One region of the Paenarthrobacter sp. 10N417 genome, then DNA from elsewhere that is predicted to be linked to it. Evidence: predicted binding sites of a transcription regulator. Region 1 holds the regulator's gene; each other region holds the start of a gene.

Region 1 (9,968 bases):
GGGTGGGTCTATTGACAAGTTTAGTTGGGCTGGGACGCAGGGCTGTCCAGAAGGGCTTCCAAGGCCTCAAGGAAGGCCGTTGTTTCCTTTTCTGTTCCTGCAGTCACCCGCAGGTGTCCGGGAATGCCGACGTCGCGGATCAGGACGCCAGCATCCAGCAAGCCCTGCCAGATCGCATGTGGGTTCGAAAGGCCACCGAAGAACACGTAGTTCGAGTCCGAGGCCGCCGGCTTGAGTCCCATTCGGAGGAGCTCGGTCACAATCCGGTCCCGTTGGACCTTGATGTCCTCGACGTCAGCCATGAGGGCTTCGCGGTGGTTCAGGGCGGCAAGGGCCGTGGCTTGCGTGACGGCTGAGAGGTGGTAAGGCAGCCGGACGAGCCTGATGGCGTCAGTAACCTCAGGTGCGGCAGCCATGTAGCCCAGACGCGCACCTGCCAGGGCAAAGGCCTTGCTCATGGTGCGCGAGACGATCAAACGCTCCCGCCCGGGAAGCAGCGTCAGCGCGCTGGGCGTGTTGTCGTGCGCGAACTCGTGGTAGGCCTCATCCACGATGACGATAGCTTGGCTGGCATCGCCGGCTTCGTACACAGCTTCGACGACGTCCAGCCCCAAGCCCGTTCCCGTGGGGTTGTTCGGAGAGCACAGGAACACGATGTTCGCGCCAGTCTCCTTCACTTGGGCAGCAGCGGAAGCCGCATCCAGGCCATAGTCATCAGCTCGCACTCCACGGACGTACTCAGTGTCCGTGCCACTGGCAAGCAGCGGGTACATGGAATACGTGGGAGGGAAGCCCAATGCCTTGCGCCCCGGACCTCCGAAGGCCTGCAGAATCTGCTGCAGGACCTCGTTGGAGCCGTTGGCCGCCCAGATGTTATCCGCGGAAAGCCCGTGACCGAGGTAATCGGCGAGGGATTCACGAAGTTCGGTGAACTCGCGGTCAGGGTATCGGTTCAGACCCGTGGCCGCAGCCGCAACGGCCTCGGTAATGGCCGCTTGCACATCGGCCGGCACGCCATGGGTGTTCTCGTTGACGTTGAGCAAAATGGGGACATCAAGCTGCGGCGCGCCATAGGGGCTCAGTCCACGCAGGTTGGTCCGGAGGGGAAGTCGGTCAAGTCGCTCAAGCTGGTCACTCACCAAGACAGTTTAAGGTGCCGGTGCGACTGCAGAGTAACTGTGACGCCAGGGACGGTGACCCATAGCCCCCTGGCCACTCAATTCGCGGGAACGAACAGTTGCTGGCCGGGTTGGATGCGTCCTCCGCGGAGATCGTTCAACTGGATGATTTCTGCGATGACATCACGCGGGTCCCTCTCCGGCGCGGCCGCACCGGCGATGCCCCACAGTGACTGCCCGGGCTGGACAGTAACCGTGACGGCCACCGGCGGCTGCAGTTGGGACTGGGAATCCGAAGCCTTGGCCGGAGAGTTGATGAAGCCGGCAAGGCTCAGCAGCGCGGCAAGCAGCAGCATGGCGGGGATGCCGAAGAACACGATCCTGCCGCGCCGGGTAAGCCGGAGACGCGTAGGCGCCGGGGTGTTGCGGAATTCGTGGAACGTAGAGATTGCGGACATGAGCTGAGCCCTTCTGAGCGATTGCCTGCATCGGATGCCCTTTGCCGGCTGCCAATTCCTTGTGTTCGTTGGACCCGCCCCGGATATTCGAACACTTTCTTCGAACATCCGAGCCAGGTTCAACTTTTATAGAACACATATTCGAACCTTGCTATGACATTTTTAGCACTTATCAACGAACGGTGTCGAGACTCGCTAGAACGAATGTTTGATAAACGCCTGTGCCTGGCCTAGGTTTGAGTGAAGAAACAGGCACTGTTTCAGTGGAACAGGAGGGTCTGACATTTTTTCAGATCCAACATCCCCGGGCACACTTCAGACCGTGACCGGGCGGAACAGAAGGGCATTGGCGAACATGGCAGCGAAAGCCACCGGCGGCGGGGCACCCCTGCGGAGCCAGCAGCCTCAAAAGAGTCCCAAAAGCCTGACTGTCCGGCAGAAGAAAATCCTGGAAACCATCCAGCGGTCCGTCAATGACAACGGCTATCCGCCCAGCATGCGCGAAATTGGTGACACCGTTGGTCTGGCGAGCCTGTCCAGCGTCACCCATCAGCTCTCCCAGTTGGAGAAGCTCGGCTACCTGCGCAGAGATCCCAAGCGCCCCCGCGCCATGGAAGTCCTCATGCCTTTGACCCTTGACGGCGGGACAATTCCCGGAGTCGAAGCAGCTACCACACTGCGTAGCGCAGGTGGACTCGCCGTGACGGAGTTGGCCAGTGCCAGCGACACCGCCATGGTGCCCCTGGTGGGACGCATCGCGGCCGGTGGCCCCATCCTCGCAGACCAGACTATTGAGGACGTCCTGCCCCTGCCCCGGCAACTGGTGGGCCACGGCGAACTGTTCATGCTGAAGGTCGCTGGTGACTCAATGATCGATGCCGCAATTTGTGACGGTGACTGGGTAGTTGTCCGGCGCCAGAATGACGCCATCAACGGTGACATCGTGGCAGCACTCCTGGATGACGAAGCCACGGTAAAAACCTTCCGCCAGCGGGACGGCCACACATGGCTGCTCCCCCAGAACACGCAGTACGAACCGATCCTGGGAGACCAGGCCACCATTATGGGCAAGGTCGTCTCGGTCCTGCGCTCCCTTTAGGGCGTTTGCCTACGTTTTCTTTGCGCCCAAGCGTTCCAGGACGCCGCGCACAACATTGCGATCCGTCGTTGCCCAGAAGGGTGGCAAAGCTGCGCGCAGGAACGCGCCGTACCGTTCCGTGGAAAGCCGTGAGTCCAGCACGGCGACCACGCCTTTGTCGCCAGTGGAGCGAATGAGGCGTCCTGCCCCCTGCGCCAGACGAATTGCCGCGTGCGTAGCTGACACCGCCATGAACCCGTTGCCCCCGGACTGCGCAACAGCTCGCGAGCGTGCGGTCATCAGCGGGTCGTCCGGCCTCGGGAACGGAATGCGGTCAATCACCACAAGGCGGCATGAATCGCCAGGGACGTCGACGCCCTGCCACAAGGACATCGTGCCAAAGAGGCAGGTGTCCGGTTCGTCGGCAAACTGCTTCACGAGCGCTGCCATAGTGGATTCGCCTTGGCAGAGGATGTCCACATCCAGACGTGGACGCATCGCCTCTGCGGCTTCCTCGGCCGCCCGACGTGAGGAGAAGAGGCACAGGGCTCCCCCACCGGAAGCACGGATGAGGTCTTCGAGCTCATCCAGTGCCTCGGGAGAAGTGCCCCTGCCGGGCTTGGGCAGGTGCTTGGCCACGTAAAGGACACCCTGCTTCGGATAATCAAAAGGCGATCCGACGTCCAACCCGGTCCAGCTCGGTGCACCCTCTCCAATCAGCCCCAGGCCACCGGCGGCAGGCTCAAAGGCGGATCCAATAGCGAGCGTGGCAGAAGTAAGCACCACTGTGTGCCCTGCGAAAAGGCCTTCCCGCAGCCGGCCGGCAACGCTAAGCGGAGCGATGTTGATCAGTGCGGGCGCGGTCTCATCCGGCGGGGAGTACCCCTGCTGGGGATCGAAGGTGCTGTTCCTGGAGAACCACACCACTTCACGGTTCTCCTTGGCTGCGAGCATCCGCTCGCACAGTTCCAGAATGAGCATGAGCCGTGAGCGCGCAAGCTGCCGGCCGCCGTCGACCGCGTTTGAAGAGTCAGTCTTCGAGTCAGACAACGCAGCGCGTGTGGCATCACGCAGTTGGTCGAGGCAGTCCAGTTGTTCGTCGTTGAGCCCGTTGGGCAGCAGTCCGTTGGGGACTCCGGCAATGGCCATGTCCAGTCGGTCGGCTGCCGCGTTCAGGGCGTCTACGGTAATGGCGGTGTGCTTACGCGCGCTCGAAGCCGCAGCATGCACCATTGCTACGGACAGCTGGCCCGTGACGGCCCCCGTGACCCTGTCCTGCAGCTCATGAGCTTCATCAACCACAACGACGTCGTACTCGGGCAGTACAGCAAGCCCTTCGAAGGCACTGACGGCAAGCATGGCATGGTTGGTGACCACGACGTCCGCCTCGGCCGCCCGGGCCCGTGCCTGCTCGCTGAAGCATTCCTCAGCGAGTGGGCATTTTTGCGCTCCCAGGCACTCCATGGACGTCACGGAGACTTGCCTCCAGGCGCGATCGGTAACGCCTGGCATCAGTTCATCGCGGTCGCCCGTGGCCGTCTTTTCGGCCCATTCACGGAGCCGGATGACTTCCTTGCCCAATTGCGACGACGGGCCGCCAACCGCCGCTGCGAAATGCGGCACGCTGGTGTCCTCACCCAGGGAAAAAAGTTGGCCCTCGGATGGCTCTTCGCTGGGGAAGCCGCCCTCCAGCTTTTGCAGGCAAACATAATTTGCCCGGCCCTTGACGAGTGCCACGTTCACAGGACGCTCGAGGGCCGGGCTTATGGTCTCCAACAGCCGGGGCAGGTCCCTGCCCACAATCTGTGTTTGCAGGGCCAAGGTAGCGGTGGACACAAGCGTCGGTTTGTCGCTGTCCATGGAATGGGCGATCAACGGAATCAGGTAAGCCAAGGACTTACCCGTTCCCGTTCCGGCCTGGACCAGCAGATGTTCACCGGACTCGATGGCCCGGGTGACTTGCCTTGCCATCTCGTGCTGGCCTGAACGGCTTTGACCGCCCATCCCGTCAACAGCTTTGTCCAACAGCTCGAGGGTGAACTTCTCCCCCACTGACTCGACGACGTCCGCCGCCACCTTCTCAACCATTGCTGACGAATGACTCCAGCTCGGCGGCCAATCCTTCACGAACCATGGCCACCACGCGGGTTCCGTTTTCCTCGTGCTCGAGGCTCAGGATTTCCGAATCGGAGTTGTGCAGCTTGTTGACCATGTCACCACGGTCATACGGGATGAGGACCTCGAGGCGGACTCCCGGCCGGGGAATCGACCGGCTGATCTCTTCCAGGAGTTCAGGTATGCCCTGGCCCGTGCGGGTGGAAACCACGGCGTGCCGCGGCTCCTTCTGCTTCAGGCGTTCCACGACGAAGGGATCCGCTACGTCGACCTTGTTCAGGACGATGATTTCCGGAACCTTGCGGGCGTCGACCTCGGTGAAGACAGCACGCACTGCCGCGATTTGCCCTTCCGGGTCCGGGTGGGAGGCGTCCACGACATGCAGGATCAGGTCTGCGTCCGCTACTTCTTCCAGTGTGGAGCGGAAGGCTTCCACCAGCTGCGTAGGCAGCGAGCGGACGAATCCAACGGTGTCAGCCAGCGTGTAGCCGATGCCATCCGGAGTCTGTGCCTTCCTGACGGTCGGGTCCAGGGTGGCGAACAGGGCGTTTTCCACCAGCACCCCAGCATCGGTCAGCCGGTTCAGGAGCGAAGACTTTCCAGCGTTGGTATAGCCGGCGATTGCGACCGAGGGTACGGCATTACGACGGCGGTTGGCCCGCTTGGTCTCGCGCGCCGGCTTCATCGCGGCGATCTCCCGACGCAGCTTGGCCATGCGCGTCCGGATCCTGCGGCGATCGAGCTCGATCTTTGTTTCGCCTGGACCACGCGAACCCATACCGGCACCGGCTCCACCCACTTGGCCACCGGCTTGGCGGGACATGGAGTCACCCCAACCACGAAGCCTGGGAAGCAGGTACTCCAGCTGTGCGAGTTCAACCTGTGCCTTACCTTCGCGACTCTTGGCATGCTGCGCGAAGATATCCAGGATCAGCGTGGTCCTGTCCACCACCTTGACCTTGACGATGTCCTCAAGTCCGCGTCGCTGCGAGGGGGAAAGCTCGGTGTCGACCACCACGGTATCGGCGCCAGTGGCGGCCACGATGTCCTTGAGTTCCTGGGCCTTGCCCGATCCGAGGAACGTGCCGGGGTCCGGCTTTGTGCGCCGCTGAACCAGGCCGTCTAGGACCTCGGATCCTGCTGTCTCTGCCAATGCTGCGAGTTCGCGAAGCGAATTCTCGGCGTCAGCCAAAGTGCCTTCTGTCCACAGGCCAGCCAGGACAACGCGCTCCAGGCGCAGCTGCCGGTACTCAACCTCTGTGACGTCTTCGAGTTCGGTGGAAAGGCCCGCGGTGCGGCGGAGCGCACGTCGGTCCGCCAGGTCTTCCTGGTCGCCGTCGTAAATGCTGTGTTCGTGGTCAAGCGTGGAGATCGCTTGTGCCCTGCCGAAAACACCTTTGGCATCATTGTCATCGGATGCCTGTGCGGGTACATCCTTGGAAAGAATCCGGTCAATGACGGCCTGGATTTGTTCAGGACTCATGTCCTGGGCGTCGGAATCGGATCCGGAGTGCTTCTGGGTGGTCATGGTCTCCTTAGACTGTTCGGCATATCCAGAATAGTGCTGTTTTGCGTCCAATGGGACGGTATTCGCGGTGGGCTGACGAGCTTCGGCCATATAGGGCCTCCTGTGCTGCTTGGATCGAGCGGGTTGGTCCGCGGGAGGTCCTGTCCTGCAGGAGAATTCATCGCCAAACCCATAAACCAAGAGCTAACAGCAGATGGCAGGGCCACTGCTTTCGCGACAGCTGGGGTGGGACATGTTCTACTGAGCAACCGCGATCAACCAACAACGGGCGATTGCGGAGTCTGCCGGACGGAACCTGCGGGCGGAATGGCCATGAGCTGGGCTGATACGCCAAGCGGGCCTGCATCGCGGGCAGGTGCCTTGCCGACGTGAAAGGGTCGGCTCGGGCTGATTACTCAAAGATCAAGAACATGCATTCCACATTAGCAGCACTGTCAAACTGTCCCGGCCCGAGGGCAGTTTCCCAAGCCGCCGATAGCCAACTAATCTGGCAAATTATGGAGTCTGCACACTATTTCAGCGCCCAACCGGCCGGTCCGTTCACCCGCAAGCCCCTCACTGTGGAACTGGCTGGAGCTACCCGTCATGTGCAGACGTCGTCGGGCATCTTCAGCCCCGACGGTGTGGACAAGGGCACCAAGGTACTTTTGGCCGAGGTTCCACCGCCTTCGCCCCGGGGCAACCTGCTGGATATTGGGTGCGGTTGGGGTCCTGTTGCCCTCACGATGGGGCTCATGGCGCCCCTGGCACAGGTCTACGCCGTGGATGTCAACGAGCGCTGCATCGCGTTGACCAACGAGAACGCGGCTGCCCTGGGCTTGAACAACGTGAAGGCCAGCCTCCCGGATGAGGTAGACCCCGGCGTCGAATTCGACACGATCTGGTCCAACCCGCCGATCCGCATCGGCAAGGACGAACTACACTCGCTGCTCCTGACGTGGCTGCCCCGGCTGGCACCTGGCGGCAACGCGTGGATGGTGGTTCAGAAGAACCTGGGCTCGGACTCCCTCCAACGCTGGCTGGCCAACGAACTGGACAAGTCCTTCACGGTTTCCCGCGAGAGCACCTCCAAGTCCTTCAGGATCCTTCGCGTCAGGAAAGCGTCCCACTAGCCACAATGACTGCGGGGCCGCTGAGCTCAACGTGTTCCCGGCCATCCTCACCCGGGAAGAACTTCACGTCCACCACGCCACCGGGAACGTTGACGTGCCAAGAGTTGGGGGCGCTGCTGCCAGCCCAATGACGGATCGCGACGGCGGCGGCACAAGCCCCGGTGCCACACGATTGGGTTTCGCCCACTCCACGCTCGTGCACGCGCATGGTGATGGTTCCCACGCCGTCGTGAACCAGCGGCTCTGCGGGTACTACAAACTCGACATTGGTGCCGTTGGCAGGCTTGGGATCCACGGCCGGCGCTGTGAATAATTTCGTAGCGGAGAGTTCGCTGAGCTCGGCAAGCGCAACCACAGTGTGCGGGTTGCCCATGCTGACGGAGAGGCCGGGCCTGGCCACTTCCAGGCCGTCTGCGCTGACCAAGGCATCCATGGCTTTGCTTTGTGCTTCTGCAGGAAAAATGAATTCCCACGGGCCCATATCCACGGCATAGCCGTCGGCCGTGCGCACAATCTTCTTAATCCCGCCACGTGTTCCGATGGTCAAGGACTGACCCGGACCAAGCTCTATCAGGCCTTCGGCAATCAGGAAATGCACGAAGACGCGGACGCCGTTGCCGCACATCTCCGACAACGAGCCATCGCCGTTACGGTAGTCCATGAACCATTCCGCAGAGGCGTCCTGCTCGAGCAGGACGCGGCCTTCGGGCAGATACCGCGAAGGAACAGCACGGATAAGACCGTCGCCACCTATCCCCCGATGCCTGTCGCACAGCTGTGCTACTTGCTCGGGAGAGATCTCGTGGACATCACCGGGATCAGCAATCAGGACGAAATCATTGCCCGTTCCATGGCCCTTGGAAAACGCCAAGCCGGAAAGGCTGGCAGTGGGCACGGGGGCGCCGGCAGCGGCGGACTGCTGGGCGGGAACTGCGGCGGTTTGATCCATGGGACTAGGCTACCCGCCGGGCAGGTTCGGCCAGAAATTGCTGTAGTGAGCGCCAGCCCGGCTAGGCCAGCGCGACTGCTTTGGACACGAGCTCCGAATCCTGCCAATCGAGCCAAGCGATCCGCGGATCGGCCCGAAACCACGTCAATTGTCGCCGGGCGAACTGCCTCGTGGCCACAATGGTTTCTTCAGCTGCCTCCGGGACACTGACTTCGGAGTCGAGCACCCTGAGGAACTGTGCATATCCCAATGCACGCGAGGCTGTCTTGCCGCGTCGCAGGCCAGCCGCATCAAGCCGTTCCACTTCCTGCAGCAACCCCGCATCCACCATCCGGTGTACGCGGATCGCCAGCCGCTCCCGCAGGACCTCGCGGTCCACAGCCAGGCCAATCTGCAGGGCCGGCTGGAAGTACTCGCGTTGTGGCATGAACGAGCTGAACGGGCGTCCCGTCATTCCGTAAACCTCAAGGGCCCTGATCACCCGCCGGGCATCCCCCAGACGGCCTGCCGAGACGGGATCCACCTTTTCAAGCCGGGCCCGCAACGGCGCCAGACCGAAGGTTTCCCATTCGTCCTCAAGCCGTTTTCGCAAGTCGGGGTCCGTGCCGGGGAACTCCAGTACATCCAGGGCGGCCCGCACGTAGAGGCCAGAGCCGCCCACCATGATGGCCCGCTTGCCCCGGGCGTGGATGTCATTGATGGCGGCGCGGCATTCCGCTTGGAAGTCCGCCACGCTGGCCTCCTCCGTGACGTCCTTTGTGTCCAGCAGATGATGTGGCACGCCCTTGCGTTCGTCCAAAGTGATCTTGGCCGTACCGATGTCCATGCCGCGATAGAACTGCAGGGCGTCAGCGTTGATGACCTCGCCATTGAGTGCAAGGGCCAGCTCGACGGCCAGGTCCGATTTACCGGACCCGGTTGGCCCGACGACGGCAATCACCGGCGGCGCGGCATGGGAGAGGGCCATTCGATCTCGAATAATCGACGTCAGGCGCCGCGAACAGGCAGCGACGGCATGCCCAAGGACACACCCTTCTTGCCCGAGGCCGCACTAGCACTGGGAACACCGCAGGAATCTGCCTGCGAGCGATCCCAGGCGTCACCCGCCCTCGACCGGCGCAACGTGTAATCGTCCAGGCTTGCAGGATCGGCAACCAGGTGGAATGCCGCGGCTTCGGTAATGGTCACGGTGACAAAGTCCCCGGGGCGAGGGGTTTGCGCACCGTCAGGTACTGAGAAATGAACGAGTCGCTGATCCTTGGAACGGCCAGACAACCGGTGCGTTTCCTCTGCTTTGCGGCCGGACTGCGCTGTCACCAGCACTTCCACACGGCGACCCAGTTGCTTGGCGTTCTCCTCCGCCGCGATACGGTCCTGCAGGGCGGTCAGACGTTCAAAGCGCTCCTGGACCACTGCTTTGGGAAGTTGCTCCGGGAGCTCGGCGGCCGGCGTACCAGGCCGTTTGGAGTACTGGAAGGTGAAGGCTGTGGCGAACCGCGATTTCTCCACGACGTCAAGCGTCGCTTGGAAATCCTCCTCGGTTTCACCCGGGAAGCCAACAATGATGTCCGTAGTGATGGCCGCGTTGGGGATCCGCTCACGAACCTTGT
Region 2 (9,968 bases), on a different contig from region 1:
CAGGGAGTCTGCGCTTCGCCGGCTGCCGATGCAGAGACCCACCAGCGCACCAAAGCCGTGGTCGAGTCGATGGGTGCAGCAACTGCCGGCGCCCACGAGTTGCTCATCACCAAGGAGAAGTAAGGGCGGCAGGTACCCGAACCACCCGGCTAGCGTGGGCGGCGGGCAGCGTGCTCCCGCGCGAGGCGGGCGTAGTCGTCGTCGGGCGTTCCAGGCGCGAAGGTGCCATATTTCCGTTCCACGGCCGTCCGGATCAGGAAGTCGGCGATCGCCGGGTTCTTGGGCAGCAGCGAACCGTGCAGGTAGCTGGCCACCACGTTGCGGTAGCGGGCTCCCTCGTGCCCGTCCTTGCTGTTGTTCCCTGCACCCTTGGTGACTGTCCCCAGAGGCTGGACGCCCGGGCCCAGGGTGGTCTGTCCACTGTGGTTCTCGTAGCCCAGGACGTCTCCGAATTCGGAGGACTTGAGCGTGACATTGCCGATCAGCCGCTCATCCGTGCCGTGTGTTTCGACATCGAGGATACCGATCCCGGGAATGACAGGGCCTGCGCTGGTCTTGAAGAACTTTCCGAAAAGCTGGTAGAGCCCGCAAATGACCAGCATTGGTGCGCCCTCGTCCGCGAGCTCCCGCAGATGATCCGCGCGTGCCTGTAGATCATCCTGAATAACCAGCTGGCCGCTGTCCTGCCCGCCGCCGCCCACGATGATGTCAATGTCCTCGGGAAAGTCGTCGCCTACGTTGTATTCAAGCAGCTCCGGCGTGTAGCCATGCCACTTGATTCGCTTCTGAAGGACCAGGGCATTGCCCCAGTCACCGTAAATATTCATGTCCCGCGGGTACAGCTGGAGGACGCGGACGGTTCCTTTGGTGGGCTGTGCTTCCGAGGTCATGAGACCACCTCAACTATGGTGATTTTGGCCAGTTCGCGACGGATCGCGAGCATGGCGGTGTACGTGCAGAAAATCCGCTTGGGCTTGCCTCGCGAGCCGTCGATAAATGCGTGCAGGGCCGCGGTGATGTCGGTCTCGACTGTACCGAAGCGGACTTCGTCGTATTGCAAGCGCAGGGCCATGTCGTAGGCGCGGACGCCGGTAAGGACCTCGACGCCATCTTCCCTGAGTGATTCGAAGTCAACGTCCCAGAGCCAGGACATATCCCTGCCATCTGCATAGTTGTCGTTGATGGCGATCATGGTGGCGTATCCACCGGCAGGGAAGGACTTCAGGCCGAGCCGGAAGCCACTGGGATTCTTAACGAGCACAAGTTCCAACGGCTGGCCATCCACGGTGAGGCTTTCGCCGCGCCCGAAAGCAGGAGCCACATCACCGAGTGCTTTGACCAGTTTGGGAGTGTCGACGGCTCCCGTACCCAGGATCGCCCTGGCCAGGGAGAGCGCGGCGGCCGCGTTGAAGATGTTGTAGACACCCCGCAGCTTCATGCTCGTGGTGACTGTTTCGCCGTCGAACTCAAAGTCAGCGTCCTGGGCACCCACGCGGCGTAGTACGACGTCGGCAGCAGGGCCGTCGGGTACCTCACCTGCGGTGCCGGGTGCGGGTGTGTTCGGGGACGAGGGGCCCGTGGTGGCGGTCCTCATATCGTCGTCGTTGGGAAATGTGCTGCGCAGCGATTCATCGAGGCCGAAGTAGCGGACGCTGGGATGGTGGAGGGCCCCCGGAGCATTGAGGGTGTTGGCGATGCGTGCCACACGGGGGTCTTCACGGTTCAGCACCACGGTATCCGTGGTTTTCCGGGCGATGTGTTCGAGCAACCGGGCGGTCTTGTCAATCTCGCCGAACCGGTCAAGTTGGTCGCGAAGGACGTTCAGCAAGAGGCTGAAACGAGGCGGCACCTTGTTCACGAAATGCACGGCATGTGCTTCGTCGAGTTCGAGGATGGCGATGTCGGCGTCGAGCCGGCCCCGCCAGTCAACATCGCCGAGGAGGGAAGCGGCCACGCCCCGGGTGAAGTTACTGCCTGTGCGGTTGGTGAAGACCTTCAGGCCCTGGCTTTCCAACAGCTCGACCACCATTTTGGTGGTGGTCGTCTTTCCGTTCGTGCCGCTGACAACGGCCACGCCGTGGGGAAGGCTGGACAGCGTTCTCTGCATGAAACCGGGATCGATTTTTTCGACCACCAGGCCGGGGAAAGCAGAGCCGCCACCCCGGAGCCGGGACAGTGTGCGGACCAGCTTGCCGAGGGGAACGCTGAAGGAAAACATGCTCTGTAATATATCCCAGTTAAGGCATGGAACTTGGCGTGGAGGCTCCTCCTGCTGGCACTCCCGCTCGTCCTCCGGGAGGAGATTCCGGGCCGGGCCACTATGATGGTCTAATGACCAACCCCCTTTCCGACGCTTCATCACGCGTGGGTGCAGGACTCCGGATCGGCGTACTGGCCCTCCAAGGCGACTTCCGCGAGCACATCCACGCAGTGGAAGCCGCAGGCGCCACGGGTGTGGGCATCCGTCGCCCCGCAGAGCTGGATGACGTTGACGGCCTCATCATCCCGGGTGGGGAATCCACCACGATCGACAAACTTTCAAGGATCTTCGAGCTCGCGGACCCCCTTCGGAAGCGCATCGCCGAAGGCCTCCCCGTGTACGGCTCTTGTGCCGGCATGATTCTCCTTGCCGATGAGATTGCCGATCCCGCTACCGATCTGGACGGAAACCCCCAGCAGACCTTCGGTGGACTGGACATCACGGTGCGCCGCAATGCCTTCGGGCGGCAGCGCGAGTCCTTTGAGACGGACCTGGATTTCAAAGGACTCGAGTTCAGCGCGGGGGAGTCCGGCGTGGATCCGGTGCACGCGGTCTTCATCCGTGGACCTTGGGTGGAACGGGTTGGCCCGGGAGTCGAGGTCCTGGCTCAGGTTGATCCGGAGCATGCCAGCCACACCGCTACGTTGCACGGATTGGCTAGAATTGTTGCAGTGCGCTCCGGCCAGCTGTTGGCCACCTCTTTCCATCCGGAAGTCACAGGTGAGAAGCGCGTGCATGAACTCTTTATTCGAATGATCAGAGGAGAAGCGTAAAGCATGTCAGGCCACTCCAAATGGGCGACTACCAAGCACAAGAAAGCCATCATTGATAGCAGGCGTGCAAAGTCGTTCGCAAAGCTGATCAAGAACATCGAAGTTGCTGCGCGCATGGGCGGCCCGGACCTCGCTGGCAACCCAGGCCTGGAACTCGCGGTTACCAAGGCGAAGAAGACCTCGGTTCCCAACGACAACATCGACCGCGCCATCAAGCGTGGTGCCGGCCTCACGGGCGAAGTGGTCGATTACACCGAAATCATGTACGAAGCCCGTGGCCCGCAGGGCTCGGCGTTGTTGATCGAGTGCCTGACCGACAACAAGAACCGTGCGGCTTCCGAGGTTCGACTCGCGATTTCCCGCAACGGTGGCACCATTGCAGATCCCGGCTCGGTCAGTTACCTGTTCACCCGCAAGGGCGTCGTGGTGCTGCCAAAGAATGGGCTGAGCGAGGATGACATCCTGATGGCCGTCCTGGACGCCGGCGCAGAGGAAGTCAAGGACAGCGGCGAGAACTGGGAAGTGCATTCCGAGCCCTCGGATCTGCAGGCCATCCGTGACGCCTTGAAGGATGCCGGCATCGAGTACGAATCCGATGAAGCTGAATTCGTGCCCTCCATGCAGGTGGACCTAAATATTGATGGTGCCCGGAAATTCATGAAACTCGTGGATGCCCTCGAAGACCTCGATGACGTCCAGAACGTCTACAGCAACGCCGACTTCAGCGAGGAAGTGCAGGCTGCCCTCGACGCCGACTAGGCAGGGCAGCACCTTTATTTTGACAACAAACAGGGAGGCCCGGACTTGACTCTTCGCGTATTGGGAGTCGATCCGGGCCTCACCCGTTGCGGCATCGGTGTAGTGGATATCGAGCGGAACCGCCGGGCCACCATGGTGGCGGTTGGAGTGGTGGGGACTTCGGCCGAGTTGACGCTGGACAAGCGGCTTTTGGTCATCGCACAGGCAATCGACGAATGGCTGGACCTGCACGAGCCGGACGTCGTCGCCGTCGAGCGCGTTTTTTCGCAGATGAACGTCAGCACTGTGATGGGCGTGGCCCAAGCCTCGGGCGTTGTCATCGCGGCCGCCGCACGTCGCGGCATTCCCGTCGCCTTGCACACGCCTTCTGAAGTCAAGGCGGCCGTGACCGGAAGCGGTACTGCCAACAAGGACGCTGTCACCAAATTGGTGACCAAAATCCTGCGGCTCGATGCCCCACCCAAGCCCGCCGACGCCGCAGACGCGCTTGCCCTTGCCCTGACGCATGCTTGGCGGGCAGGGAGCGGCATGGGTGGAATCAGCGGGAGTTCGGGCACGGATTCCCTCACCCCGGCTCAGCGGGCCTGGGCGGAAGCGGAAGCGAAAGCGCGCCGCGGGCGGTGATTGTCGGTACCCCTTGCTAGGGTATTCGTAGATATGTTCGGATAGTCCGTTTGGCTGCCATGGATTCATGGCAGCACAGCAGGCAGTACCTCAGGAGCCGGGTCTTGATCAGTTTTCTCCGTGGAACAGTTGCCCACGTTGGCTTGTCGACCGCCGTGATTGACCTCAACGGTGCGGGAATGAGCGTTTTTGCTACACCGCAGACCTTAAGCCACCTAAAAGTAGGGGCCGAGGCCAAGCTCTTCACCTCCATGATCGTCCGTGAAGATTCGCTCACGCTGTTCGGATTTGCCGACGACGACGAACGCGAAGTCTTTGACGTCCTGCTCAGTGTCAGCGGGGTTGGGCCCCGTTTGGCACTGGCCGTACTTGCGGTGCACGAGCCGGAAGCCATTCGGGTGGCGGCTCACACTGGTGACAGCAAGGCGTTCACCAAGGTTCCGGGCATTGGGCCCAAGGTTGCTGGCCGGATTGTCCTTGAACTGGCGGGCAAGCTGGTCCCGCACGGAACCGGTACCGGTACAGCTCCCGCCGCAGCCCCGAACGCGGAATGGAAGCCACAGGTAGTCGCGGCCATGACCAGCTTGGGATGGTCCGAGAAAGACGCCAACGGCAGCATCGACAAAGCCATGGCCGACTCGCCGGAACTCGTAGACGCAGGAAACGTGGCCCAAATACTTCGGGCTACCCTGCGCTGGCTTGGCCAAGACGGGGCACGCGCCGGCAACCGCGTAGGCAGCCGTGGCTGAGCAGTCACTCGTCAGCGGGGGAGAGGAACCGGAAGAGCGGGTCATTGAGGCTGCTCTCCGCCCCAAGAACCTGCACGACTTCGTAGGACAGCATCGGGTCCGCAAGCAACTTGCCTTGGTGCTTGAAGCCTCGAAGATGCGTGGCCGCAGCGCCGATCACGTACTGATGTCCGGACCTCCTGGACTCGGTAAGACCACACTTGCCATGATCATTGCAGCGGAGATGAACGCGCCGCTGCGTATCAGCAGCGGCCCGGCCATCCAGCACGCAGGGGATCTCGCAGCCATCCTTTCCTCGCTCTCGGAGGGCGAGGTCCTGTTCCTTGACGAAATCCACCGCATGTCCAGGCCCGCAGAAGAAATGCTGTACATGGCCATGGAGGACTTCCGCGTGGATATCGTGGTGGGCAAGGGCGCAGGCGCAACTGCAATTCCTCTGGAACTCCCGCCTTTCACGTTGGTAGGTGCCACCACCCGCGCAGGACTTCTTCCGGGCCCCTTGAGGGACCGCTTTGGTTTTACCGGGCACCTTGAGTTCTATTCGGTGGCCGAACTCGAACTTGTCCTCCGCCGTTCTGCCGGGCTTCTGGACCTGAAGGTAAACTCTGCAGGTTTCACCGAGATCGCCGGACGGTCCCGGGGAACACCACGTATAGCCAACCGACTCCTGCGCCGTGTTCGTGACTGGGCGCTCGTTCATGGCATTGAGCAAATCGACGCACGGTCGGCGTCAGCTGCCTTGGATATGTACGAAGTAGACGAGCGTGGCCTGGACAGGCTGGACCGGTCCGTTCTTGAAGCCCTCATTACCAAGTTCAACGGTGGCCCGGTTGGCTTGTCCACCTTGGCGATTGCCGTGGGCGAAGAACCCGAAACGGTGGAGACCGTGGCTGAGCCGTTCTTGGTGCGCGAAGGACTGCTTGGGCGGACACCCCGTGGGCGCATCGCCATGGCACCAGCATGGACACACCTCGGTTATGCTGTGCCGGCGGGCGTATTCGGCCAGGAGACCCTTGCCTTGTTTGACGAGGATGAAAACCACGCTGAAAGCGTAGATACCATCGGTTAACACGCTGTATTCAGCTTTTCCCACTAGACTGGTATGACGCTCGGCACGTTCGAGTCCTTGATCCATGCGCCCGCTTCGCGGTGAAGCGCGTTGCTATGCGGGTTTGGTCCCGTGGCCGCAGGATCTGCCGGGGACGTTGCCGTGAACCAAAACGTAAGTAAAGAACGGAACTTCCCTGTGGATCCAATGACCATATTGCTGTTCGTCATGCTTGGACTCTTTGTCTTCATGATGTTCCGCCGCAACAAGAAGACCCAGCAGCAGCAGGCTGCGATGCAGTCCAAGTTCGCTCCGGGCGTCGATGTCATGACCAGCTTCGGTCTTTTCGGACGCATCGTGTCCATCGATGAAGCTGAGAACAAGGTCGTTATCGAGCTGTCTCCCGGAAACGAAGCTACGGTTCACCGCCAGGCCGTCACCAAGGTGGTCGAAAAGGCTGAAGAGGAAGCCCCTGTTGTTCCGGACGACGCTTCTTCGCTGACCGTTGCCGATGAGACCCCGGCTGCGACTGAGACGCCGGATGAAACCATCGCGCGCCTCAACAAAGAGGACAAGAAGGACAACTAGCACCGTCAGTCGCGGCAACACCGCGCAAGGACACTTCTACGGCAGCGGAAAGCCGCCGGCAGACGCTCACCAGCGTCCGCCGGCGGCTGTCCGGCGATAAAAGGAAGATCGATAATGGCACGGACCGGCCCCAAAAACTCAGCCCGCAGGGTGCTGACTTGGCTTGGAGCAATATTCGTTGTACTCACCGCTGTCCTGGGTGGCGGAGTCATTTCCGGCCATGCAAGCTGGGCTCCCAAACTTGCCTTGGACCTCGAGGGCGGTACCCAGATGATCCTGGCACCGCGGGTAGAGGGTTCCAGCGAGATCACTGAGGAACAGCTCAACCAGGCAGTTGCCATCATCCGGCAGCGTGTAGACGGCTCCGGTGTTGCCGAAGCCGAGATCAGCACCCAGTCGGGGCGCAACGTGGTGGTGAGCCTCCCGGGAACTCCGTCCAAGGAAACCCGTGATCTTATCCAGGCGTCGGCGGACATGAACTTCCGCCCGGTGATCGCTGCGGCTGATCCTGCTGCCGTCCCTGTCGAATCCCGTACACCGGATGACAAGCTGCCCAAGCCCACTGCAGAGCCCACCAACGCGAGCGACACCAACTGGGTGACTCCTGAGATCTACAAGGAATTCGAGGCGCTCGACTGCGTCAACCCTTCCACTGAGAAGCGGGAACGTTCTGATCCGGCGAAGCCTCTGGTGACCTGCGAACCGGCCACGGACAAGACTCCCGCCATCAAGTACATCCTTGGTCCGGTCGAGGTCAAAGGCCAGGACATCAGCTCCTCGTCCTTCTCGCAGGTCCAGGGCGCACAGGGATCGGTGACGAACTCCTGGGGCGTGAACATCACGTTCAACTCCGAGGCAACTGCCAAGTTCAAGGAAGTTACGGAGCGGCTGAACCAGTTCTACACCGCGTCCCTTGCCCAGGGCGGCAACGATCCCAAGGCGCAATTCGCCATTGTCCTTGATGACAAGGTCATCTCAGCACCGAGGTCGCTTGCTGTCATCACTGACGGAAAACCGCAGATCACGGGTAACTTCACCCAGGCCTCAGCAAAAGCACTGTCCGACCAACTCCGCTATGGTGCTTTGCCGATCTCCTTTGAGATCCAGTCCCAGGAACAGATCTCTGCCACGCTCGGTGGCGATCAGCTCCGGCTCGGCCTGCTTGCCGGACTCATCGGCTTGTTGCTGGTGGTTGTGTACTCGCTGTTCCAGTACCGGGCCCTTGGCTTTGTCACCATCGCTTCCCTGGTTGTCGCCGGTGGTTTGACCTACCTTGCCATCGCCATTCTGGGGTGGACTGAAAACTACCGCCTTTCCCTCGCAGGTGTTGCAGGCCTGATCGTGGCCATCGGACAGACGGCCGACTCGTTCATTGTGTACTTCGAACGAATCCGCGATGAACTTCGCGAAGGCCGCGGGCTCGTGTCCGCCGTCGAGAATGGCTGGAAGCGCGCCAAACGGACTGTCCTGGCCTCCAAGGCAGTGAACTTGCTGGCAGCCTTGGTCCTTTATTTTGTGGCTGTAGGCAATGTGCGTGGCTTCGCGTTCACGCTTGGCCTCACGGCTGTGGCTGACCTCATTGTGGTGTTTATGTTCACGCACCCCATGCTGCAGGTCCTTGCCCGCACAAGGTTCTTTGGCGAAGGCCACAGGTTCTCCGGCCTGTCACCTGACCGTCTGGGAGCTGTCCCGCTGTATCGGGGAGCCGGACGTCTTCGCACACCTGCTGAGAAACCGGCTGTTGTCCGTGCACGCAATACAGGTGCCGCGGCTGAAGCGGAACGCCGCATGACCATCGCCGAACGGCGCCTCGCCGAGAAGGGCCAGTTGACCGGTCCTTCCAACGGCACCAAGGAGGAGAAGTAATGACCACGAGCTTCGCAACCTTCGGCAACGAGCTTTACACGGGCAAGCGCTCTTACAACTTTGTTGATTCCAAGAAAATCTGGTTCATCATTGCTGCGGTCGCTGTGGCACTCTCCATCCTGATCCCGGTTTTGAAGGGCGGCTTCAACCTCGGCATCGAGTTCCGTGGCGGCTCCGAGTTCACCGTTTCGAACGTAAAGACCACCGATGCCGGCCTGGGCGAAAAGGCTGTTCATGACGTCGTATCCGGTGCCATTCCCCGCGTTGCGAACGTGGCGGGCAACACCATGCGGATTCAGACGGATCAGCTGACCGATGACGAGACCAACCGCATCAAAGAAGGCCTGACCACCGCTTACGGCGTAACGGACAACGAGGTGACATCAAACTTTGTTGGTCCCACGTGGGGTCAGGATGTCACACGCCAGGCACTCATTGGGCTGGTCGTGTTCGTCGGCCTCGCTGCTGTCCTCATGGCTTTGTATTTCCGGACCTGGAAGATGTCACTCTCTGCCCTGGTGGGCATGCTCGTCACCATGTTCACCACAGCGGGCGTCTACGCCCTGAGTGATTTCGAGGTGACGCCATCGGCCATCATCGGATTCCTGACTGTCCTGAGCTATTCGCTGTATGACACCGTGGTGGTCTTCGACAAGATCCGCGAGAACACGGCGGACATTTCCACCTCCACACGCCGGACCTTCGGTGAAGAGGTCAACCTTGCCGTCAACCAAACCTTGGTCCGCTCCATCAACACCATGATGGTTGCCGTCCTTCCGGTTGCGGCGATCCTCTTCATCGGGGCCGGACTGTTGGGCGCAGGAACGCTGCGGGACCTTTCCCTGGCGTTGTTCGTCGGAATCCTCATCGGAACGGCAGCGACCATCTTCATTGCGGCACCGCTCTACGCCTGGCTGCGCCAGGGCGAGCCGGACCTCGTGAAGCAGGCCAAGAAAGTGGCTCACCGCAGGGCCGAGGCCACTGTTTAGACTATTTCCACTGGGCATTACGTCCTGGAGCAGGACCCCGCTTTACAGCGGGGTCCTTTCTCTTTGACTTGCCGGGGCGTGCGTCATGTGCTGTCCGGTTGCGGAAGCATTCGCCTGCGGGAATAGACTGGAAGAATTAAATAGGTCGTGAGGGGTACTTCTGTGGAAGAACGTGCGACGTCGGCACCACCGACGGGCGGGGAGGACAGTCACCACGGTGTGGCGGTTCCGGCAACAAGCGTGGCTGGACGGACTGCTGGTACGGTTCCAGTCGATACTCCCGGCGTGCGTCCAACTTTTCCGGGTAGGCGG
Region 3 (9,968 bases), on a different contig from region 1:
TGTAGAACAGGACGGCTTCGTCGAAGTGCTGCCACGGCTGGGCCAGATTTACGTGGTCAATCACGGCATTTTGCGCACCGGAAACGTGTTCCAGCCCCTCGCCAAACTCGTGCGTCCACGCGGCGGTCCCGTCCGGGCTGCCCTGGCACAGGAAGATTTCGGTGGAGTCCGGGGCAGAGATGCCTTGGAACACTTCCTCATCGGCTTGGACTTTGCGTGCCACGACTGGCGCCTTGAGTTGTTGGGCGCGAGCGGAGGCAATCACTGGAGAGTCGACGTCGAACCCCAATGCGGCGATAGCCGGTTCGGCGTGCTGTGCAGCTTGCTCGTTGATGATCACGCGCGCTTGGCCCATGGTCCAGAGCTGGACGTCCTTGGTGCGGTGCCGGCCCTCGAACTCGAACCCGAGCTGGCCCAGGAGCTTCTCCAGCTGGGCGGTGTCGTCAGCCTTGACCTCGGCGAAGTTGAAGCCAGCGGGTTCGTTCACCTTGGGCAACGTGGCCAGTTCCATGGGATAACGACGCCGGGAGGCGCTTCCGTTGCCGGTTGCGGAGTCCGCGGAGGTGCTTTCCAGCCACTTGGCGCTCTGCTCCTCGAGCCAGATCAGGGAACGCATGGCGTCCACGGCTGTCCGCTCGACATCGGACTGGCGGAAGACATCGTTGAAAACTTCCAGCGAAACCGGACCTGTATAGCCGGCGCGGACCACGTGGCCCATGAACTTTGCAAGCTCGAACTGACCCTCGCCAGGGAACACGCGGTAGTGGCGGCTCCAGGAGAGGACGTCCATGGAGAGTTTAGGGGCGTCGGCCACCTGGACGAAGAAGATCTTCTCCGCGGTGATCTTCTCGATCGGCGCAGTGTCCCAGTCGCGGGAGAGGATGTGGAAGGAGTCCAGGCACGTGCCGAGGTTGGGGTGGTCAACCATCTCGACCAAGCGATACGCGTGCTCGTAATCGTTGACGTACTTGCCCCAGGCCAGCGCTTCGTAGGCAACTTTGACGCCGTGGTCCCCCGCGAGTTCAGCAAGTTCTGCCAGTTGGGAGGCGCGAAGTTCGTCGTCGTCGATTGTTGCCGTCGCCACGTTGGAGCAGACCAGGATGGTGTCCATGCCCAGGCGTTCCATCACGTTAAACTTTGCCTCGGCCCGCCTAAGGTTGGCCTTGAGCAGGTCCGGAGTGACGCCGTCGAAGTCGCGGAAGGGTTGGTAGAGGTCCAGACCCAGGCCGAGATCGGCAGCCATTTTCCGCACATCCTCGGGGCTGAGCGGCGAGGTGACGAGGTCCTGCTCGAAGATTTCGATGCCGTCAAAGCCCGCTATTGCGCAGGCCTGCATCTTCTCTTTCAGGGTGCCAGACAGGCAGACAGTGGCGATACCGGTGCGCATCAGTGAGCTGCCTTCGCCAGTGCTGTCCCGGACATTTCGATTGCGGCATCTTCCACGGCGATCAGCTCCAGGAAGTGTGCCCGCATGCGGTCGCGATCGGCATCGCGTCCGGTGAAGAGCTGGAAAGCGTCGGCCGCCTGACCGACCGCCATCCTGCCACCGTCGAGGACGTCGCAACCCTTGGCGCGCGCCTCGCGGACCAGCCGTGTCTCGATCGGTCGGTAGACGATGTCGGCAACCCAATGGCGCGGTTCCAGGAGGTCGACGTCCAAGGGCAGTCCTGGATGTGCGGCCATACCGATAGGGGTGCAGTGCACCAGGCCGTCGGCGAGCGGCATGATCTCGTTTAGTTGTGCAGGAGTGCGTGGCGTGACGGTTGCCGCCGGAAAGAGTTCGCCGAGTTCCGTGGCACGATCGGCTGCGCGGGCTGCATCCATGTCCACGAGGTCCAGCACGCCGACCCCGGCCTTGAGCAACGCGTAGGCGACGGCGGACCCGGCACCGCCAGCACCCAGCTGGACAACGTGGTCGCGCTTCGCCCCGGGCAGGCCGTCGGCGAGCGCCGAGCCGAAGCCGGAGAAGTCAGTGTTGTGGCCGATGAACCGACCATCCTGGATCAGGACTGTATTGACAGCACCCAGCCTGTGGGCGTCGTCGGAAATTTCGTCAAGATGCTCCAGCACCAGCTGCTTGCACGGGTGCGTGATGTTCAGGCCGTTGAAGCCCATACGCTGGGCGGCGGTGAGGAGATCCCCGACGGCGGTGGCCGGCAAGGCCAGATCCAGCAGGTCGATGGGACGGTACAGCAAGCGAAGGCCCTGCACGTCGGCTTCGCGTTCGTGCATGGGCGGCGTGAGCGAGGGCATGACGCCTTCGCCTATGAGGCCCACCAGAACGGACTCGGCTCGATTGCTCATCCTAAAGCTCCTTTGACTTCAGCACCCCGGGCTGTTGGCGCTTTTCGGGCGTCGCCAGGCCGGGTGCTATTGAGATTACTACAAGTGTTCATATTCCGCACGCTTGTTCTTATCGCGAACATTTCCGCCAACCTCACCCAACCAAGTAGCACTAGTGCGCGTTTGGGACCTTCTAAGCGCGCTTAACTGCGACCTAGTTGGGTTAGCGCTGGGGCAGGCGGGCGGCGAGTTCAGCCGCGGCCTCCTGCAACGTGGGTACGTGGGCGATGAGTTCGTCCATGGTGAGACGAAAAACTGGCACGGCCGTGGCGAGAGATGCAAAGGCGTGGCCTTGGGAATTGAGGACCGGCACCGCGACGGCACGCATGCCGATCTCGTTTTCTTCATCCATCACCGCATAGCCCTGCCGGCGCACCTGCTCAATCTCCGCCCGGAATGCGGCCCGGTCGGTAATGGAGCGCTCAGTGAGAGGCTCCAAAGGCAACTCTTCGAGCAGTCGTTCGCGTTCGGCGTCGTTCTCAAAAGCGACAATCGCCTTACCCACGGACGTCGTGTGCAGCGCGCCCAAATGACCGGGATCGCTGGTGACACGGAAGGTCTTGGGGCCGTCCACCTTATTGACTGTCAGATGATGGTTGCCATCGCGCACGGAGAGGATGGTTGCTTCCTCGGTCTTCTCGGTGACGCGCTGGAGTACGGGAAGGGCGGTTGCTGCGAAGCCATGGTGGTTCGACACCCGCTGGCCCAGCTGGAAAACCCGCAATCCCAGGTGATATCGACGGCCGTCCGGCTCGTAGTCCACGAATCCATCGCGCGTCAGCGAGCCGAGCAGGCGGTAGGTGGTGCTGAACGGAAGTCCCGCACTCCTGGCCAGATCCGCGGCACTAGCGCCCTTGGGCTCATTTCCCAGCAATACCAACAGGCCCAGGGCCTTGCCGACCATGTCGGTCTTTGTGTCCTCTTTCACACTCATGCTTAGATGCTCTCACATAGTGAGAGCTATTTCTAGATAGTGGGGACAAGTCTTGACAAGTGACCCCAGTCACGGCCACTATTGCTGTATTGCACAAGTAGCTCTCACCATGTGGTTACTTTGGGATTGATCCGGCCGCACCTCGCTCTGGTCTTCCCGCAGAAGCCAGACCCGCGACATCGTCGTCACAGAAGGAACACCCATGAGCCACACAATGCCGTCAGCGACGCCAGGCACAGTTACCCCAGCAGGAACACCCAAGAAGGCGGCACTCGCCAGCTTCCTGGGAAGCGCAGTGGAGTACTACGACTTCTTCATCTTCGGCTCCGCCGCAGCCCTGATTTTCCCGCACGTGTTCTTCCCGGACGCGGACACCAACGCATCGATCATGTCCTTCGCAACGTTCGGCTTCGCCTACGTTGCCCGCCCTGTGGGCGCTGTCATCCTGGGCCACTTCGGCGACAGGATCGGCCGGCAGAAGGTCCTCATGTTCACACTGGTCCTGATGGGTGCCGCGACCTTCGTGATCGGCTGCCTCCCGGACTTCAAGACCATTGGCTGGTGGGCTCCCGTCCTGCTGGTACTTGCCCGCCTTGCCCAAGGTCTTTCGGCTGCCGGTGAGCAGGCCGGTGCCTCGTCAATGACGCTGGAGCACGCTCCGGACAACCGCCGCTCGTTCTTCACCTCGTGGACCCTGACCGGCACCCAGGGCGGCCAGATTTTGGCAGCGCTCGTCTTCATTCCAGTACTCGCGCTCCCGGACGAGATCAAATACGGCATTGGCTGGCGCATCCCGTTCTGGCTCAGTGCCGTAGTAGTGATCGTGGCGTTCTTCATCCGACGCACCCTGCACGAGCCGCCGGCATTCGCCGAGGCCAAGAAGAACAACCAGATCGCCAAGCTGCCCATTGCCGATCTCCTCAAGCTGCACTGGCGCGACGTCCTCCGCGTGGTGTGCTGCGCCTTCATCGCCGCCGTGAGTACCGTATTTGGAACCCTGGCCATCAAGTACGCCCAGGACGTGGCCCACGTCAGCGGCACCATCACCTTGTGGCTCGTTGTAGTAGCCAACATTGTGGCCCTCGGTACCCAGCCACTGTTCGGCATGCTCGCGGACAAGATCGGCCGCAAGCCAGTCTTCATCTACGGCGCCATCGCCAGCGCCATCATGACTCCGGTGTTCCTGCTGACTTTGGAATCGGGAGTCGTCCCGCTCATGTTCCTGGTCTCCGTGGTGTTCTTCTCCTTTGGGTATGCCGCCGCCAACGCCGTGTGGCCGTCCTTCTACGGTGAAATGTTCAGCACCAAGGTCCGCTTCTCCGGTCTCGCCATCGGCACTCAGCTCGGCTTCCTCATGGCCGGTTTTGCTCCGACCATCGTGACCGCGCTCGGTGGCACCAAGCCTGGCGGCTGGGTCCAGATCTCCATCTTCACCGCAGTCATCTGCCTGATCGCAGCGGTCTCAGCCATGACCGCACGCGAGTCAGCAAAGGTCCCGACGGCGGAACTCGGCTTGCACAAGTAAGTCGCCGCAGCTCCCACCTTGGCAGGGCGCAGACGGTGACCTCGAGCACTGGAACCCCGAGAAGGACCAACCCTCCAGCGCCATCCTCAAAAGCTTCCAAGACCAGCTCGCGCCCAAGATCCGCCGGGCATTGGAAGGCGACAGCAACGACGACGAACACGAAGCCCTCTTCGAGATCGCCGAATTCTTCGGGATCGAATACCGCGATCCCTCCACCTACGACAGCCCGAAGGGCGACGAATGACATGACCCCCACCAAGAACATCCGCGGCCGCGCCACGCTTGCCACTGCAACCCTCCTGATCAGTGCACTGGCGCTGCTCACCGGCTGCGCAGGCGCCCCGTCCAACACGACCACATCCACTGCAACCAGCGCCGAGCCAGCGCCCTCCCAAACCGCGACTCCAACGCCGACAGAGTCGCTGGATCTGCGCGGCTTTGATGCAGACAAAGCTGAGGAGTACATCGCCTTCCTCATGAAGCGTGACATGGGTATGCGCGACTACATGGCCATGGACTTCGCCTTCAGGACATGCACGGGTCTCGAAGCCCGACGCGAACTCGGAGATCTCTCCGATGAACTGGCTGACGAGTTTCGGGGGCAGCGGTACATGATCGGCAATCTCATGGCCGTGACCACGTCGCAGTTCTGCCCCGAGAACAACGCGTACCTGAAGGAACAGGGAAACGCCCTCGCCGGCTACACCATCGAGAACATTCCCTAAGCGTCTGCAACCCACGCAGCACTTCAGCCACACCCACACTCGAGCCCCCGGAGCGCCTCACATGGCGCTCTGGGGGCTCTTTCTACCTAGCCACGAGAGGAGCGGAACCGAACTGTGTCATTCCCCATAGCCGGACCGAACTACCTGCACCCCTCGAAGCAGGCTCATCTCGCAAGAGTGGCCGCCTCACGAGCTCGCCTTGAGGCCTTCAACCACCGGGTGACAATCAACCAGATCCTCGGTAAGGAGAGAGCGCTCCAGCTGGCAGCAGCTCGCTTCTTACCAGCCGGCGAAACACTCACCTCGCCCCGGCATCTGGATCTCGCTCAATGGCCGTACTCCGGCACCGACAAGCATCCCTACAACGTGCCTTTCGCAAAGAGAGCTCAGGTGCTCAAGGACGACGCTGTCTGTGTGTGGTGCCGGCTGAATCCCTCCACAACGATCGACCACGTTCGCCCGCTCAGCCGAGGCGGCAGCAACCACCCACTCAACCTGGTGGGCGCCTGCGAGCCCTGCAACTCGGCAAAATCCGACTTCATGCCACGCGAGCTCGGCTGGGTGATGCGGCTTCCGTTGCGGGCATTCGCGCTCGAGGTCATCGTCGGCGGCACCAAGCCTGGCGGCTGGGTCCAGATCTCCATCTTCACCGCAGTTATCTGCGTGATCGCAGCGGTCTCTGCCATGACCGCACGCGAGTCAGCTAAGGTCCCGACGGCGGAACTCGGCTTGCACAAGTAAGTCGCCGCAGCTGCCACCTTGGCAGGGCGCAGACGCTGGAAAAGCCCGGAATGTCCTATGACATTCCGGGCTTTTCGCTGTCCAACACAGAACTACCTACCGCGGGTTCAGCGCCACCGGCTTGAACTTCCCCGTGCCCGTCCCGGAGTACATCAGCAGCGTTCCGTCCCCAGCGACTCCCACCACGGAGGGGTCGCCAGTACCGGTAAACCCGTTGCCGAGGGCCGCGATGCTGGAGAACATGTTCCACCCTGAACCAAGGTAGGAGCGTGCAAGGAAGCCACCAGCGCCGTTCCCCGGGTAGAGCCAGAGTCCGCCATCACCGGAACGGCCAACCAGGTCTTCCCTTCCATCGCCGTTGAAGTCACCGGCCTGCAGGACCAGGTTGAACATGTCCCACCCGGTGCCGATCTGCTTGCGGGCAAGAAAGCCCCCGGAGCCGTTGCCGGGGTAGACCCACAGCACGCCATCGCCGGACTGGGCAACGATGTCCGGCTTTCCGTCGCCCGTGAAATCGCCCGGGGCCAGCAACTGCTCGAAGCCCTGCCATCCGGTGCCGATCTGTTTTCGGGCAAGGAACTGTCCCGTGCCATCGGTCGGGTAGAGCCACAGTGTCCCATCGGAAGCCCGGGCTACAAGATCGGGGTGCGAATCGCCGTCGAAATCTCCCGCACTCAACACAGACGTGAACTGGCCCCAGCCCCACCCGACTTGAACACGCGGAAGGAAACTGCCGGATCCGTTGCCCGGGTAAAGCCACAACGCGCCGTCGGTGCCTCGCGCCAGGATGTCGGCGGCAGCATCGCCGTCGAAATCGCCTGCTTCCCACACCTGAAGGAACTGGTTCCAGCCGGTCCCGATCGCAAGCCGATCCGCGAAGCCACTGCCGTCACCTGGATAGAGGGTCATACCCCCGCCCGCTGCAGCCGTCAGGACGTCCACGCGCTTGTCGCCCGTGAAGTCCCGGCCGCCGACGATGTCACCTACCCCGTTCCAACCGGTTCCGACGGCGGCGCGCGGCAGGAAGCCGCCCTTGCCATCCCCGGGGTAGACGTAGAGGGTGCCGTCGCTGGCACGTGCCAGCAAACCTGGAGCGCCGCCGCCGAACGAACCTGACGCTGCCAGGCTGTTGAAGGAATCCCAGCCCTGGCCGATCTGCGTTTGGGCGAGGAAACCACCCGTGCCATTGCCTGGATACAACCACAGGCGGCCATCAGAGCCGGCAGCAATCAGGTCACTCCGGCCATCCGCGTTGAAGTCCCCCGCCGCAACCAATTGGGTAAAGCCCTGCCACCCAAAACCGATCTGGCTCCGGGTCAGGAATCCGCCCTTGCCGTTGCCCGGATACAGCCAGAGTGCGCCCTCGCTGGTCCGGGCCAGGATGTCCGCGAAGCCGTCACCATTGAAGTCCGACGTTCCAAGTACGGCGTTGAAAATGCCCCAGCCCGAGCCGATCTGCACCGGATCATCCAGCCGGTTTCCCGGGAGGCCAGTGAAGAGCAGCAGGGAACCGTCGGCCTCGCGCGAGATGACGTCCGCCAGTTTGTCGCCGTCAAAGTCGCCTGCGGAGAAGCGCATGCGCGCCTTGAGTTTGGGATCGGCGTTGATGGTGACAGTCGCCGACGTTGTGGAGACGGAGTTGATGGTGACCTGCGTGCCCGTGTACGTGGTGAAGGTGCTGCCGGCTTGCCAGGCGTGGTTCTTGGCGTAGTACTGTTCCTGGAACGGGATGGTGGAAGGCATGAGAATCAGCGATGAGGCGATCGTGGCGCCGCCGCGTTGGACGATCTTGACGCCCCTGTTGCCAGCGGGCCTGCCCTGCTCCCCGAGATAACTGTCGTACCCCGCAGGCTCTCTCAGCTCCAAATAGTAGGCTTCCCCGCTGACGGGGTCCGTGAACTTGATGGCCCTCTGCGCCTCGGTGCCTCCCCAGGGCTTCAGCGTGTAGCTTTTGACGCCTGTGGCCACCCCGACATCCCGAATTTCGTCGCCGCGGCCCAGCCCCGCGTAGTCCCAGAAGCTGGAGCTCACCACCGGCTGGGCGTACTGCGCCGCGCCCATGAGGTCCGTGGTGTCCCCGTATTCGCGGATGTAGCAGGAGCTGTCCGTGAACCGCCCGGTGCTGTCCACGCCGACGTCGGACGCGCCGCTGTTGCACTGCAACGCGTCGGCGTGCATCAGTCCGATCACGTGCCCGAATTCATGGCTCATGACGTTGTTGGAGAAGTTGCTGATTTGCGGCATCAGCACCCGCCCGCTGTAGCTGCCACTGCTGTAGCCCACGCCCAGGGCGTTCCCGGAAAGCGTGGACGCCGGAATGAAGATCACCAGTGCCGTGTACGGGCTGGCTGTCCACTTCAACTCGCTGGTGATGGTGGACATGATGGTGCTGTAGCTGTCGGTCGACTTGGCTTTGGATTGGAACCCGGAGACCTTGCTGTCCACGGTCATGGACAGCTTGTTGTCCGTCATGGCTTTCCAGTAGCTGCTGGTGGCCGCCACCGTCTGCTCGGCCCCTGACATGGAGATTGGGTTGGTATTATCGGCCAGTTTGGCCGTCACCAAACGGACCCGGATATCGCCATTGGGGCCGGTTGCTGCTGCGCCCGCGCCGAGAAGGGATTCGACGTCGGTGGTCGCGCCACTGCTGGATGGCGCCTGACCGGGTGGCGTCTCGAAGACGTGCTCGGAATGCGGTGTCCCCTCGAAGAACCGTACGTTCGGATTATCGGGCGTGGGTTCCGGCACTGCCGAAGCAGGGGCCTGGACGAAAAACAGGCCGGTGGCGAAAACCACCAAGCCTGTGGACACCGCGATCGCACGTCGCAAAAAACCCATTGAATCTCCCGGGGACGGAGTCTGCGGTCCCTGTGAGTCTCAAGAACCGAGATCAGGCTACAGCCGAGCCGGCAGGCGTCTCTGGACGTGCGCGCCAACCGTCGGCGAGTCCTGCCGCCGGAGGCGCGTACCGGCGTCGGGCTTAACCCGAAACGCAAGCATCCCGGAATGCTAACCGGACCCTAACCACGCCGAAATACTCCGGCAACAATGCCCCGCCACACTGGAATAGCCGGCAAGTGCAGGCACCAGCTCCAGTTCAGGAGGACACCATGCTGAAGGAAGTCACCACTCACACAACACGTATACGCGCTCTCAGCCAGCTCCACCGCGGAGACGAGATCGAGGCCCGCATGTCCGTAGGTCCCGCTTACGATGACGTGGTCATCCGTCGTGGACGGGTCCAGGAAACCGCACCGGGAATCGGCGTCGTCTGGATCATGGACCAAGCCTCCGGGATGAGGAAAGCCATCAATACCGACGAATGCAGTGTTTGGCGCGTCGCCTGAACCCCGGCTTGACCCCAAACACCCGCTTAGCCGCCGGCCACGGACTGGATTATCAAGACCTCCTGGCCGGCCGCAACTTCCGTATCAAGACCCTTCAGACGCCGGACCTCATCGCCGTTCACGTAAATATTCACGAAACGGCGGAGGGCACCGGTTTCATCACGCAAACGCCTGGCCAGCACCGGATATTCTCCGGTTACCGAGTCCAGCAACTGTCCAACGGTCACAGCCCCGTCGGCGGACGCAGTCAGATAGGACTGTCCGCCGACGAGAGGCTGCAGGACACCCGGCAACACCACCGTAAAGTCAGCCACAACGGGCCTAACCAGGTACCGGGGCGCTGGCTGATGCTT

Evidence for each region. The regulator LexA, encoded in region 1, represses DNA repair genes until DNA is damaged. The targets are predictions, from matches to a motif close to TCGAACANNTGTTCGA.
Region 2: the regulator LexA is predicted to act here: its motif matches at 4,442-4,457, upstream of ruvA (Holliday junction branch migration protein RuvA).
Region 3: the regulator LexA is predicted to act here: its motif matches at 2,400-2,415, upstream of AC1DCM_RS04610 (shikimate dehydrogenase).

What each region holds. Positions count from the first base shown of each region.
Region 1 is NZ_JBFTIL010000013.1:73,474-83,441, reverse strand. Features, by position in the region: gene AC1DCM_RS16525 (histidinol-phosphate transaminase) at 21-1,139, opposite strand; gene AC1DCM_RS16520 (LysM peptidoglycan-binding domain-containing protein) at 1,217-1,576, opposite strand; gene lexA (transcriptional repressor LexA) at 1,932-2,675, shown strand; gene AC1DCM_RS16510 (ATP-dependent DNA helicase) at 2,685-4,742, opposite strand; gene hflX (GTPase HflX) at 4,735-6,297, opposite strand; gene AC1DCM_RS16500 (class I SAM-dependent methyltransferase) at 6,795-7,409, shown strand; gene dapF (diaminopimelate epimerase) at 7,390-8,358, opposite strand; gene miaA (tRNA (adenosine(37)-N6)-dimethylallyltransferase MiaA) at 8,420-9,325, opposite strand; gene miaB (tRNA (N6-isopentenyl adenosine(37)-C2)-methylthiotransferase MiaB) at 9,346-9,968, opposite strand, start outside.
Region 2 is NZ_JBFTIL010000018.1:109,373-119,340, reverse strand. Features, by position in the region: gene AC1DCM_RS20080 (CapA family protein) at 1-123, shown strand, start outside; gene AC1DCM_RS20075 (type 1 glutamine amidotransferase) at 150-890, opposite strand; gene AC1DCM_RS20070 (MurT ligase domain-containing protein) at 887-2,218, opposite strand; gene pdxT (pyridoxal 5'-phosphate synthase glutaminase subunit PdxT) at 2,332-3,033, shown strand; gene AC1DCM_RS20060 (YebC/PmpR family DNA-binding transcriptional regulator) at 3,037-3,792, shown strand; gene ruvC (crossover junction endodeoxyribonuclease RuvC) at 3,838-4,416, shown strand; gene ruvA (Holliday junction branch migration protein RuvA) at 4,521-5,165, shown strand; gene ruvB (Holliday junction branch migration DNA helicase RuvB) at 5,158-6,234, shown strand; gene yajC (preprotein translocase subunit YajC) at 6,421-6,801, shown strand; gene secD (protein translocase subunit SecD) at 6,916-8,667, shown strand; gene secF (protein translocase subunit SecF) at 8,667-9,656, shown strand; gene AC1DCM_RS20025 (RelA/SpoT family protein) at 9,819-9,968, shown strand, end outside.
Region 3 is NZ_JBFTIL010000003.1:54,762-64,729, forward strand. Features, by position in the region: gene AC1DCM_RS04605 (bifunctional sugar phosphate isomerase/epimerase/4-hydroxyphenylpyruvate dioxygenase family protein) at 1-1,387, opposite strand, end outside; gene AC1DCM_RS04610 (shikimate dehydrogenase) at 1,387-2,304, opposite strand; gene AC1DCM_RS04615 (IclR family transcriptional regulator) at 2,507-3,277, opposite strand; gene AC1DCM_RS04620 (MFS transporter) at 3,480-4,802, shown strand; gene AC1DCM_RS04625 (hypothetical protein) at 5,048-5,527, shown strand; partial or broken gene AC1DCM_RS04630 (HNH endonuclease) at 5,942-6,070, shown strand; partial or broken gene AC1DCM_RS04635 (MFS transporter) at 6,134-6,268, shown strand; gene AC1DCM_RS04640 (FG-GAP repeat domain-containing protein) at 6,365-9,106, opposite strand; gene AC1DCM_RS04645 (hypothetical protein) at 9,379-9,615, shown strand; gene AC1DCM_RS04650 (MoaD/ThiS family protein) at 9,642-9,929, opposite strand; gene AC1DCM_RS04655 (WD40/YVTN/BNR-like repeat-containing protein) at 9,937-9,968, opposite strand, start outside.